Regions from separate parts of the Desulfosporosinus sp. FKA genome, predicted to be linked through region 2. Evidence: riboswitches for the same ligand, from Rfam matches in the RefSeq annotation. Region 2 holds a riboswitch; the other holds the start of a gene.

Region 1 (5,681 bases), on a different contig from region 2:
TAAAAGTTCAGCTAAGGCTGCTCTTGCCTTTGTTGAAGCCACATAAGGTAATCGGATTTGCAGCGAGCCAATAATTTGAACCCCCCGCTCTAAATCCGTTTGCGGTTGATACTCTGCTTCCGGGTTCTCATGAAACACCCATTCTAAAAGGTCGTCCTCTTCGCAATATGGCTGCAAAGAATGATGGATACTGCCGCCTACCCCAATAACTTGTACATCTTTACCCCAAGCTCTGATTTTGCGTAAAAGGGAAAGGAAATCTCCATCACCTGTAATTAATAAAAACAAATCGAAGGTCGCTGTTCGTGTGAGCAAAATTTCTTGGGCTTCCAGCATCAGTTCCAAATCAGCAGCATTACGACGCAAGCCGGTACTGGCATAATTATTCTTACTAAATACATGTCTTGTAAAGACATTTGTCTTCTCAAAGGTTGTTTGCGTACGCCAAAATTCTTCACGATCAAAATTAGCGTACAAATAAATAGCTTGTAAATCCAAGGTGTTTTTTTGAGCGTAAGTTTGTAAATATTGAACTAACTGTTCCGGTGTCAATTCATAACCTCGTTCAAGCAAACTTGTCCAGATATTTTCGTAATCAACAAACGCAATGGCTTTTGTCATTGTTATCATCACCTTTCAAGCCACCTCTGTAATATCATACGCTAACCCCTGGACAAGAGTGACAAGCAAAGAGATAAAGATAAAGAGCTTTCACAAAAGTGTGCAAGCCCTTAACTATAAGTCATTATTTATCCAATCGTAAGACTCCCACTTCTTCAAGTGGGAGCGGGTCCCCCGTACTCTAGTTCACTAAGTTATCTTTTTATCGGGAGTGGCACATTCGCTTGCTTCTCCCTTGAGAATTTGAATACCGTGCGGCAAAGCAGAAGAAATCGCTGTAAAACATTCGCGAACAGCTTTAGGACTTCCAGGCATATTAATAATAAGAGTTCTCTTTCTGATTACAGAGACAGCCCTGCTTAACATCGCTTTTGGAGTCGCTTTTAAACTTTCATGGCGCATCACTTCCGCTATGCCCGGTACTAACCGATCAGCGACCGCCATTGTTGCTTCAGGCGTGACATCTCGCAGGGAAAACCCAGTTCCGCCGGTCGTCAATATCAAATCCAAGTTCATTTCATCAGCCCACAAACGCAGGGTTTTTTCAAGGAGCAATTGATCATCAGGAAGCACTGCATATTCAATAACTTCCCAGCCCATTTCTCGAACCAGCTCTTTTAGGACTGGACCTGAATGATCTTCTCGTTCTCCGCGTGATCCTTTATCACTTGCTGTAATTATCCCAACCCTTACCACTATTCTATCACCTCAATTGTATCTCCTACACGAACCGCTCCACCTTCCAGTAAACGAATAAAAATCCCTTCCTTGGGCATGACACAATCTCCCGCTTGATAGTAGATTGCGCATTTAGAGTGACATTCTTTGCCGATTTGGGTTACTTCTCCAACACTTGTTGCACCTATTTTTAACTTTGTGCCGATGGGAAGCGAATATAATTCCAACCCTTCCGTCGTTAAGTTCTCGGCAAAATCTCCTGGGCCAACGTCCAGCCCTTTGTCCTGCATGGTCTTGATACTTTCCATACCTAACAAACTGACCATTCGGTGCCAATTTCCGCCATGAGCATCGCCTTCTAGTCCAAAACCGACCTTTAAAATTCCCTTACCAATATTTTTTTTACGCATTCCTTTTCGCTCACTAACGCAGACTGCAACAATTTTACCCACCTTCATCACCATTCTTTCCCCGAGTTTACCTTTACTTGCTCTTAATAAATAGAAACTGAACCATATGACATTTATTGTTTAGCTTATTATCCAGTTTTCAAGATCCCCACTTCTATAAGTGGGGGTGGGTCCTATTGTTCACTGTATCTCTTATTCTTGCCTTTGATCAGCGCACATAATGACCGCTTTTGCCGCCCTGTTTTTCTACTAAATATATTTCTCCAATCGTCATGGATTTATCAATAGCTTTACACATATCATAAATGGTTAAGGCGGCAATACTCACTGCCGTCAGTGCCTCCATTTCAACTCCTGTTTTTCCTTGAACTTTTACAACCGCTTCAATCTCAACTTCCCCCGGGTCTTTCAAATTGAAACTCAGTTTGGCACCTGTAATTCCCAATGGATGACACATTGGAATCAGCAGAGACGTCTTTTTGGCAGCCATAATCCCTGCAACCTGAGCAACTGCCAAGACATCCCCTTTAGCAATTCCCCCACTGCGAATTCGAGCTAAAGTCTCTTGCTTCATCTGGACATTTCCATGAGCTACAGCAACGCGGAAGGTTTCACTTTTATCGCTGACATCGACCATTCGAGCGCGACCTTGTTCATCAAAATGGGTTAAATCTTCCATTCTCTAACCTCCGATTTGAGACATAATACGCTGACCTTGCAGAGCTTCCTCATTCATATGATGCTCCGCAGGCTTACACCATACTGCTTGGGCAAAGATATCTAACAATTCCTGATCTGTACTGCCATTTCGTAAGGCTTCTCTTAAATCAATTTCCAACTTATTATGCAAACACGGCCTGAGTTTGCCGTCAGGTGTTAAACGGATGCGATTACAGGTACTGCAAAAATGACGGCTCAAAGCGCTAATAAAGCCTACGTTTCCTTTATAGTCACGGAGTTGAAAATATTCTGCCGGCCCTCCGCCTAGAATCTCCTTTGCAGGAACATATTGCTTAAGTCCTAACAATTCTTTCATCTCTTGAATAGGAACAAAATCACTCCGTCTTTCAGAACTTGAGCCAATCGGCATGAGTTCTATGAAACGAATATGAATAGGATACTGTTTGGCTAATGTTAAAAAAGTCGGCAACTCTTGAGTATTAAAATCACGAACAACAACAACATTAACTTTGACCGGCTTCAGCCCGGCTTCAAGGGAGCGAAAAATTCCTTGAATCACCTTCGAAACATCTCCGCCGCGTGTAATCTCAGCAAACCGCTCAGGATTCATTGTATCCAAACTAATATTTACACGCCTTACACCTGCTGCTTTTAAATCGAAGGCTGCTTCAGAAAGTAATATCCCATTGGTGGTAAGCATCAAGTCATCAATCCCGGGAATTTGTGCCGCTTTACGAAGAAAATCTATAATTCCTCTGCGGACAAGCGGTTCTCCCCCGGTAATGCGAAAACGATGAAATCCCAGCTGCGTACTAAGCCTCATCAAGCGAAGAATTTCTTCAAAGCTCAAGATGTCCTCATGGGGCATCCACGGTACGCCTTGACTTGGCATGCAATACTTACAGCGGAGATTACAACGATCAGTTATGGAAATCCTTAGATAATCAATTTGTCTTTGAAATTGATCCTGCATAAAATCCCCCTCTTTTTAGTGCAAATAAAAAAAACCACGGTCTGTAAACAACCGGGGGATTATTTCCTCCTGTCAACAGACTCCTTTCCAATGGGAGATATTACAGTTTCCTGCAATACCCGAGTGTCTCACGACACTTGTCTGGTTACCATAGCATTTGCCTTAGGAAAGCCAGCTTCGGAGCGTTCATAATTTTTTTGAATCTTCATACATAAAAACACACAAGCTAACCGTTATATGATGTTGAACCGGAATAATTATCCAGTAGTGAGACTCCACCGAAGTCCCAATGTTCAACTTTAGCTAAACAAGTGCACTGTATTAAGTATACCTTATTCTTTTCGATATAAGAAAAAAAAATCCTTCATGTATTGCAGTATTAGATTTAAGAAAAAAATATATTTAGATCTGTCTTAAACTATTGTAAACTAAAGTTACCAGGGTACGAGGAGGTATACATGACAAAGGAAATAGTAACTCATACCATTTTAAAAGCCAACGGCCTTCGGCTTGAAGAGGTTGAAGACTGTGTAGTACAAGAAATTCCCTTGACCGTTCACTATAACCGAGAAGAAATCGCCACCCTTTTATGTTCTCCTTCACAGACTGAAGAACTCACCTTAGGCTTTTTACTCAATGAGGGCTTTATCCAAACTCCTAATGATGTCTATGAACTCCGCCAGGACCCCACTGATCATCTAGTTTGGGTAGAAGGTAAGCCTTGCCTTTTGCAAAAAGAACTTATGAGCAAACGATTTGTATCAGCTTGCTGTGGAAAAAGCCGAGCTTCATTTTGCTTCGCTAACGATGTGCTTATGGTTAAGCCACTCGCCTCAACGTATAGTATTTCTCTTGAAGAAGCATACAAATACGCTGGTTTTTTACAGAACCATCTTCCGCTTTTTCAAGCAACCGGAGGAGTCCACAGCGGCGGTGTAGGGTATCAAGGCGAAGTGGTCTTAACAAGTTACGACATCGGCCGCCATAATGTTTTTGACAAATTAAACGGTAGTGCCTTTCGCTCCGGATTACAGCTTGAAAACCATGTTATTTTCTTTAGCGGCCGAGTATCTTCTGAAATTCTTTTAAAAGTTGCTAAAATGAAAGTTCCCATTCTTATCGCTCGTGGCGCCCCAACTGATATGGCGTTATCCCAAGCCGCTGCCTTAAACATTACTGTCATTGGCTTTGCACGGGAACAGCGCTTGAATATATATACCTGTCCCGAACGAGTTATCGTTTAAAGATATTTGACCATTCCTCCGGAGTATTCACATTACAAAAAACATCGTCTAAACCCGAAAAATTCGTCAGTTCATTTTCCTCTACATATTTCACAGAACATGCCGAAAATAAATCGGTAATCTTGAGGCGACCGGCCTCAAGATTTTTTTTTATTGCCGGCAGGCTGTTCCGATGATAAAAAGCATGGAGGGGATGTATTACTGACCGAAATCGAGGAACTACGACCTCATATTCGGGTGCCCAACGAAACAGAAAACGAATGAGCTCTCCTTGCAGAAAAGGCATGTCACAAGCAACAAAAAAAACAGAGGGGTAGCCTGCAGCTTTCAAGCCCTGATAAAGTCCTGCTAATGGTCCTTGATTACGATACTCATCTTGAATAACCGAAAAATTATAGTTCTTATAAAGTTCCGGCTCATTACTGCTAATTAAGACCTCGGAAAAGGTCTTATTCAAAACTTCTAAAGTACGTTCCACAAGAGGCTTACCTTCTAATTCCAAGAAAGCTTTATTCTTCTTCATGCGCGAACTTTTTCCTCCGGCCAGCAAAACTCCGGTCGCCTCGAGCTTAGTAGGAAGCTGTTTTATAGTGTCATAAAGTATCAATTTCTCAAGCCTCCTTGTGCTAATAATAAATTGAAAAGGGGCCTTCGCCAAATACGAAAGCCCCTTTAGTATTTACTAGAGTTTTGAAACTTTTACACCACAGACCTTGTACTCATAGGTCTTAGTGACTTTGTCGTAAGCCCCGTTCGTTAAAACATTGGTCGGTGATCCGGCATAGTGAAGAGTCATAAAGAGCATGCCCGCAGGGACCCGATCAGTTACCTTAACCTTCGTATTAAGTTCTCCGCGGCGAGAGGCTACTTTTACAACGTCACCATCGTCGATTCCCATTTGCTTAGCATCTTCAGGGTTGAGCTCTGCCAATTCTTCCGGAGAGTTCTTAATTAACCCCTCTGAACTTTGCGTAAATACATTGTAATGGGAAAGTTTCCGTCCTGTGTTGAGGAGGAGTGGATATTCTCCGTCAGGTTGTTCATGAGGCAGCTGATTTTCACAAGGAACGAAAA
Region 2 (5,681 bases):
TCTATCCACCTCAAGATTCCAATTATTTTCCCTTCACAAAACCATGCTTATTAAAAATTTTCATAGCCTCGTCACTCTGCAAATAGGCTAAGAATTTAGCAGCAGCATCGCTGTTTTTAGAAGAGGCGACAATGGCAGCCGGTAAGACGATGGGAGAATGAGAAGCGGCAGGTGCAGTTGCTACAACCTTCACCTTATCCGAAGTGATAGCTATGGTATCCCAGACAAAGCCGGCATCAGCATTTCCCGTTTCGACGTAGGCCATAATTTGCATCAGATCCTTACCAATGACCATCTTAGGTTTTAATTTATCCCACAATTTGAGACTCGTCAGAGTTTCCTGAGTCGTCTTAGCCGCCGGAACAGTTTTAGCTTCGCCGATGCCGATTTTCTTAACCTCCGGTTTGCTTAAATCTTCAAAGCTTTTAATAGAAGTATTGCCTTTATTGACAATTAGAACCAGTTCATCACTTAACAAATTAACCCTTGAATCTTTCTGAATAAGCCCTTTTTGTTCCAAAGCATCCATCTGGGGCTTACCCTGCGAAATATAAATGTCCGTGCCTGCCCCTTGCTCGATTTGACTCTGCAGTGAGCCTGAGGGCCCGTAATTAAACGTCAAAGCTGCTTGGGGATTTTTAGCCTCATAACGTGTTTTTATTCCATCAAAGGAACCTTTTAGACTAGGGGCTGTGGAAATGACAAGTTTAATTTGCTTGCTTTGACCGGCACCGCTGGCTGCTGTAGTTGAAGCGTCCTTGACACTGCTTGAACACCCAGAGATGGATACTAACATGAGTAGAATAATGCAGCTAAGCACTCCTAAGATAACTCGACTTCCTTTTGAGTTCTTTATTCCAGAAAACATCCTATTTTCCTCCCTCTCTTCTTGAAAATCAAAAGAATATTTAGAAAATAATCAGGTCTTCGGGAGCTATCCTCAAACACCAGGGCTGCGGCTGATCTTTCATTGCCAGCCACATTTGCGGAGTCATTTCCCATTCCAGCAGCTGGCTGCCCTGCCCCTGATAGTCTTGCTCTACCGTCAGATAAACCGATATTCTGCATGGCCCTTCGCTTATAAAATTAAGTCGGCAGCGAAATACATTATCCTTCATTTCCCCGGCGGCAGCTCCGATCAAATGGGCACGAACACCCACATGGGTAACTTGTCGTGAGAGCTTAATCTCAGTTTTTAAGGTAATGCCCCAAGCTAAGGCTTCCAGCTTAAAAGGTGATATGTAATTGGCAGGGGAAATGTTTTTGCACCCCGTTAATTGGGCCGCCGCCAGCGACGATGGAGCTTTAAATACCTCCTCAGTCCCTCCTTTCCCCTCGATTTTCCCTCGTGACAAGAGAATCAAACTTTGGCAAACCCGATAGACTTCCTCGATATTATGACTAACAAACAAAGTCGCCCCGGAATACCCCGCCAAAGTCTCCGTTAATTGTTTGACCATGTGGTTTCTCAGATAATCATCCAGAGCGGAAAAGGGTTCATCTAAAAGCAAGGCTTCGGGCTTTGCTGCCAAGGCTCTGGCCAGGGCAACTCGCTGCTGTTGGCCTCCTGAGAGCTGACTGGGATATCTCTTTTCTAAGCCCTCCAACTTGATCATTGTAACCATTTCTTTGATGATCGCCTGGCGATCTTCACGCTTCCGCTCTCCAATTCCGAAGCCAATATTTTCTTCAACCGTCAGATGGGGAAACAAAGCGTAATTTTGAAAGACATAGCCGACCTTCCTGCGCCGGCAAGGCAGATTAATGCCTTTTTGGGAATCAAACAAGACGCGGCCATTGAGGACAATTCGCCCCTGATCAGGAGATTCTATACCGGCAATACAGCGTAAAGTCATGCTTTTGCCTGAACCGGAAGCCCCCAAAAAACCTAAAACCTCTCCCTGAGTTTCAAAGTTAACCTTGAGTTCAAAACCCGCTAATTCTTTGCGGATATCAACAATCAATCCCATGTTATTCCCTGCCGCCTGCAACAATAGTCTTGCGCTGGTAATCTGACCAATAATTCATAAGAGTCATAACGATCAGCGAAATGATAAAAATTAGGATTACCCATAACAGAGCCTTTTCCATATCTCCTCCGTCGGCGGCAAAAAAGATAGCCGCAGGAATCGTCAGTGTTTCTCCTGGAATATTGCCGCCGACCATCAGCGTCGCGCCAAAATCACCCAAAGCCCTGGCAAAAGCTAATACTGTTCCAGCGGCTACCCCGGGCCAGGCCAAAGGAATGGTTATCTTCCAAAATATCTTCCATTCTGAAACGCCCAAAGTACGAGCGGCATAAATAATCGTGGGATCAATTTGCTCAAAAGCACTGCGCACAGTCCGATACATTAAGGGAAATGCCACTACTGAAGCCGCAATAACCGTAGCGGGCCAAGAAAAGATGATCGTCATGCCAATAGCCAGCAGCAATTTGCCCAGAGGACCGTTTTTGCCCAAAACTAAAAGCAGTAAAAATCCAACGACGGTAGGAGGCAGAACCAGAGGTAAAGTAAGAAGGCCGTCAATTACCCCCTTAAATTTTCCCCGATAAGCTGAGACAAAACTTGCAGCCGCCAGGCCGGAAAAGAAGGTCACAAAGGTTGCCAGTGTTGCTGCTCTGAGAGAAATCCATAAGGGAGAAAAATCGATTCCGCTTAAAATGCTAACCAAAACGTCCCCCCTTTCCCTTCTCTCTAAAGATCATTATTTATCCACTAGTCTTGCTTCAAGCCCTTAAATAGCTCAAGTTAAATACCATATGCGGCAAGATTTAAGAAAAAGACGACTGAGAGCGTAAATAATGGCTCCCTAAAAAGGGAGCCATTAATAAACCGATAGCCTATCGCTATTCCATGCTGCTCCTTTTCAAAACGTGAAGGCATACCCGTTTCCAGGAACACCCTGAGGATCAAAAATCCTGTCCAGCGACCATAGATGCATTTATTTGTTAATCTGCTCTTTAGGTCCTTCTGGCTCGGAGGTAAACGTATTAAATTTCAAATTATAATCATGCACAATTATATTGATGAACGATAGAGCCGCCTACCGGGCATTATTAAGTCCCCTGACCAATTCTAGCTTTTCCGGTTTTCCCTGTTCCCCCTGTTCCTTAATTATCTCCTGTTGGCCATGATCAATTTTAATGATTTGGTCGCCTAACATTTCAGCTTCCTGAAGATCATGGGTCACGAGAACAAAAGGAATCTTCCATTGTGCTTGCAGCTTAAGCAGCTCTTGCTGGAGGGTGCTGCGGGTGTTTTGATCAAGAGCCGAGAGAGGTTCATCGAGCAGCAACAATTCCGGTTCCGTCATTAAAGCTCGAGCAAGGGCTACTCTTTGTTTCTCTCCCCCTGAAATCTGACTAGGATAACGATTCCGAAGATGTTCAATTTTGAGCATCTCCAGCACATCTCCGGCGGTAAGAACCTTTTCGGACGCACTCCCTTTTTTCGGTTTGCCATACAGGACATTTTTCTCAACCGTCATATGGGGAAATAGAGCATAATCTTGAAAAAGATACCCGATACGCCGTTTACGAATAGGAACATTTGTCCCTAATTCGGAAGAGAAGACTGGTTTGTTGGAAATCGCGATTTCTCCCCAAGATGGGGTCTGGAGGCCTGCCACACATTGCAGAATCGTCGTTTTACCGGCACCGGAATGCCCGACGAGAGCGAGAATACCGTTACTTATGGAAACATCAACCTCCAGCTCAAAGGAGGGTAATTTCTTTTTAAAATGTGCCTTAAGCATTTGTCCCGCCTCCCCGCGAATCTCGTCGTGTTCCTTTCCCCCAGCGATTCAAGCCATAAATTACCAGGAAGCTGAAGGAGGTCATGATAACAACCAAGATACTCGCCGTACGCATATCTCCTGATTCATTGGCAAAGTAGATAGCCAAAGGCATGGTTTGAGTTCTGCCGGGGATATTTCCGGCGATCATCAAGGTCGCTCCGAATTCCCCCAAGGACCGAGCGAAAGCCAGAACCAAACCGGCAATAATACCATTCCAAGCCAGCGGCAAAGTAATGGTGAAAAACACCCTTATTTCCCTCGCCCCTAAGGTGCGGGCAGCCCTTTCCAGGTTTTGGTCAACACTTTCCATGGCAACCCTTACAGATTGATACATCAACGGGAAGGAAACCACAACTGCCGCAATCACCGCTCCCTCGATAGTAAAAACTACTCTGGTATGAAAGAACTGTTCAAGAAACACGCCTAAGGGACCGTTCTTCCCGAAGACAACCAGCAGCATAAAACCGATAACAGAAGGCGGGAGTACTAAGGGTAAGGTAATGATTGACTCCACAACATCTTTGCCCCAGAACTCCCGCCGTGCCATGAGTCCTGCTATGGGAATGGAAAAACAGGTAACAATGATAACAGATGCCAAAGCAACTTTCAGAGATAATATAATCGGCACAAAACTCAAATCCATAGGGCTCACCCGGCTATCAATTATTTTGCTAAGGTTTTAAAGCCATACTTTTGGAAGACTTTTTGGGCATCGGAACTTTGTAAATATTTAAGGAAATCTTCAGTGACCTGTTGATTTTTCGTTGCGGCAATAATGGCTGCCGGATAAACAATCGGATTGTGGGTGCTATCGGGGACAACGGCTACAACTTTTACTTTCTTCGATTGTTGAGCGTCCGACTGATAAACAAAACCTGCATCCGCATTCCCTGTTTCAACATAATTAAGTACCTGAGTCACATCTTTGGCTTCTACCAGTTTGGGCTGTATAGCATTCCAAAGTTTGAGGTTTTTCAAAGATTCCTGGGCATATTTGCCTGCAGGCACTGATTCAGGGGTACCGATACTAACCTGGCTAACACCCGCTTTTGTTAAATCCTGAAGCGAAGTAACCTTACTGTTATCTTTCCCGGCAACAAGAACTAAATCATTGCCGAGTAAATTTACTCTGCTGTTTTTAAGCAGTAAATTCTTTTTCTCCAGAGTATCCATCTGACTCTTTCCGGCAGAAATAAATAAGTCCACAGAAGCGCCCTGTTCGATTTGCTGCTGAAGAGTACCGGAAGCCGCAAAATTAAAGGCAAGTTTTACATTAGGTTTTACCTTTGCATAATCGCTTTGAAGTTCAGTCAAAGAATCTTTCAAACTTGCAGCGGCTGAGATCATGATTTCAGTGGGTTTCGCTTGGGCTTGTGAAGTATCTGTGGTTTTTCCTGAGGATTGGGTAGTATTTCCTGTGCCGCAACCCACTAAAGTGAAAATTAAGAGCAAACTGGATACCAATAAAACGATCTTTTTCACATTTACTCCCCCTCTATGTAACTCTTGTTTTTGTTTGTTTAAGCTAGTTTTCATTCGGCTTTTCCCGGAAACGCATCACTACAACTATCTAAAACTAACAAAACCTAACTAAAGCCATTATACTATGCCCTAAGTAAATTGCAAGACAGCAGGGAATTTTATACTTCATACAATTTCTGAAAACTGAATAAATTAGGGACTAATGTGAATTTACGCATTTAGCCCCTAATTTTAAATAAAACCCTGCATAAATTGTGGTTTGAATCTTCTTATAGGCAGGGTTTATTTATTAAAGCGGATAGCTGGTCATTGTTCTGTCATCCTGCTTCCATTATCTAATAAAGACCAACTTTGTCCTCACTCAGACTGATAAAGATATTCTTCATCTGAGTGTAATGATC

What was found. Region 2 has a riboswitch for molybdenum cofactor ahead of modB (molybdate ABC transporter permease subunit). Riboswitches for the same ligand answer to the same signal wherever they lie in the genome.
Region 1: linked by a shared signal. The riboswitch ahead of moaA (GTP 3',8-cyclase MoaA) and the one ahead of modB (molybdate ABC transporter permease subunit) in region 2 are both predicted to bind molybdenum cofactor.

What each region holds. Positions count from the first base shown of each region.
Region 1 covers NZ_NAHZ01000030.1:24,170-29,850, reverse strand. Annotated here, with positions in the region: gene B5771_RS14025 (NYN domain-containing protein) at 1-630, opposite strand, end outside; gene mog (molybdopterin adenylyltransferase) at 811-1,317, opposite strand; gene B5771_RS14015 (MOSC domain-containing protein) at 1,317-1,751, opposite strand; gene moaC (cyclic pyranopterin monophosphate synthase MoaC) at 1,918-2,388, opposite strand; gene moaA (GTP 3',8-cyclase MoaA) at 2,392-3,363, opposite strand; molybdenum cofactor riboswitch at 3,428-3,558, opposite strand; gene fdhD (formate dehydrogenase accessory sulfurtransferase FdhD) at 3,822-4,607, shown strand; gene B5771_RS13995 (molybdenum cofactor guanylyltransferase) at 4,597-5,214, opposite strand; gene fdhF (formate dehydrogenase subunit alpha) at 5,290-5,681, opposite strand, start outside.
Region 2 covers NZ_NAHZ01000031.1:312,936-318,616, reverse strand. Annotated here, with positions in the region: gene modA (molybdate ABC transporter substrate-binding protein) at 23-868, opposite strand; gene B5771_RS16540 (ATP-binding cassette domain-containing protein) at 909-1,970, opposite strand; gene modB (molybdate ABC transporter permease subunit) at 1,972-2,673, opposite strand; molybdenum cofactor riboswitch at 2,845-2,995, opposite strand; gene B5771_RS16530 (ATP-binding cassette domain-containing protein) at 3,046-3,756, opposite strand; gene modB (molybdate ABC transporter permease subunit) at 3,749-4,441, opposite strand; gene modA (molybdate ABC transporter substrate-binding protein) at 4,462-5,280, opposite strand; gene B5771_RS16515 (aldehyde dehydrogenase family protein) at 5,616-5,681, opposite strand, start outside.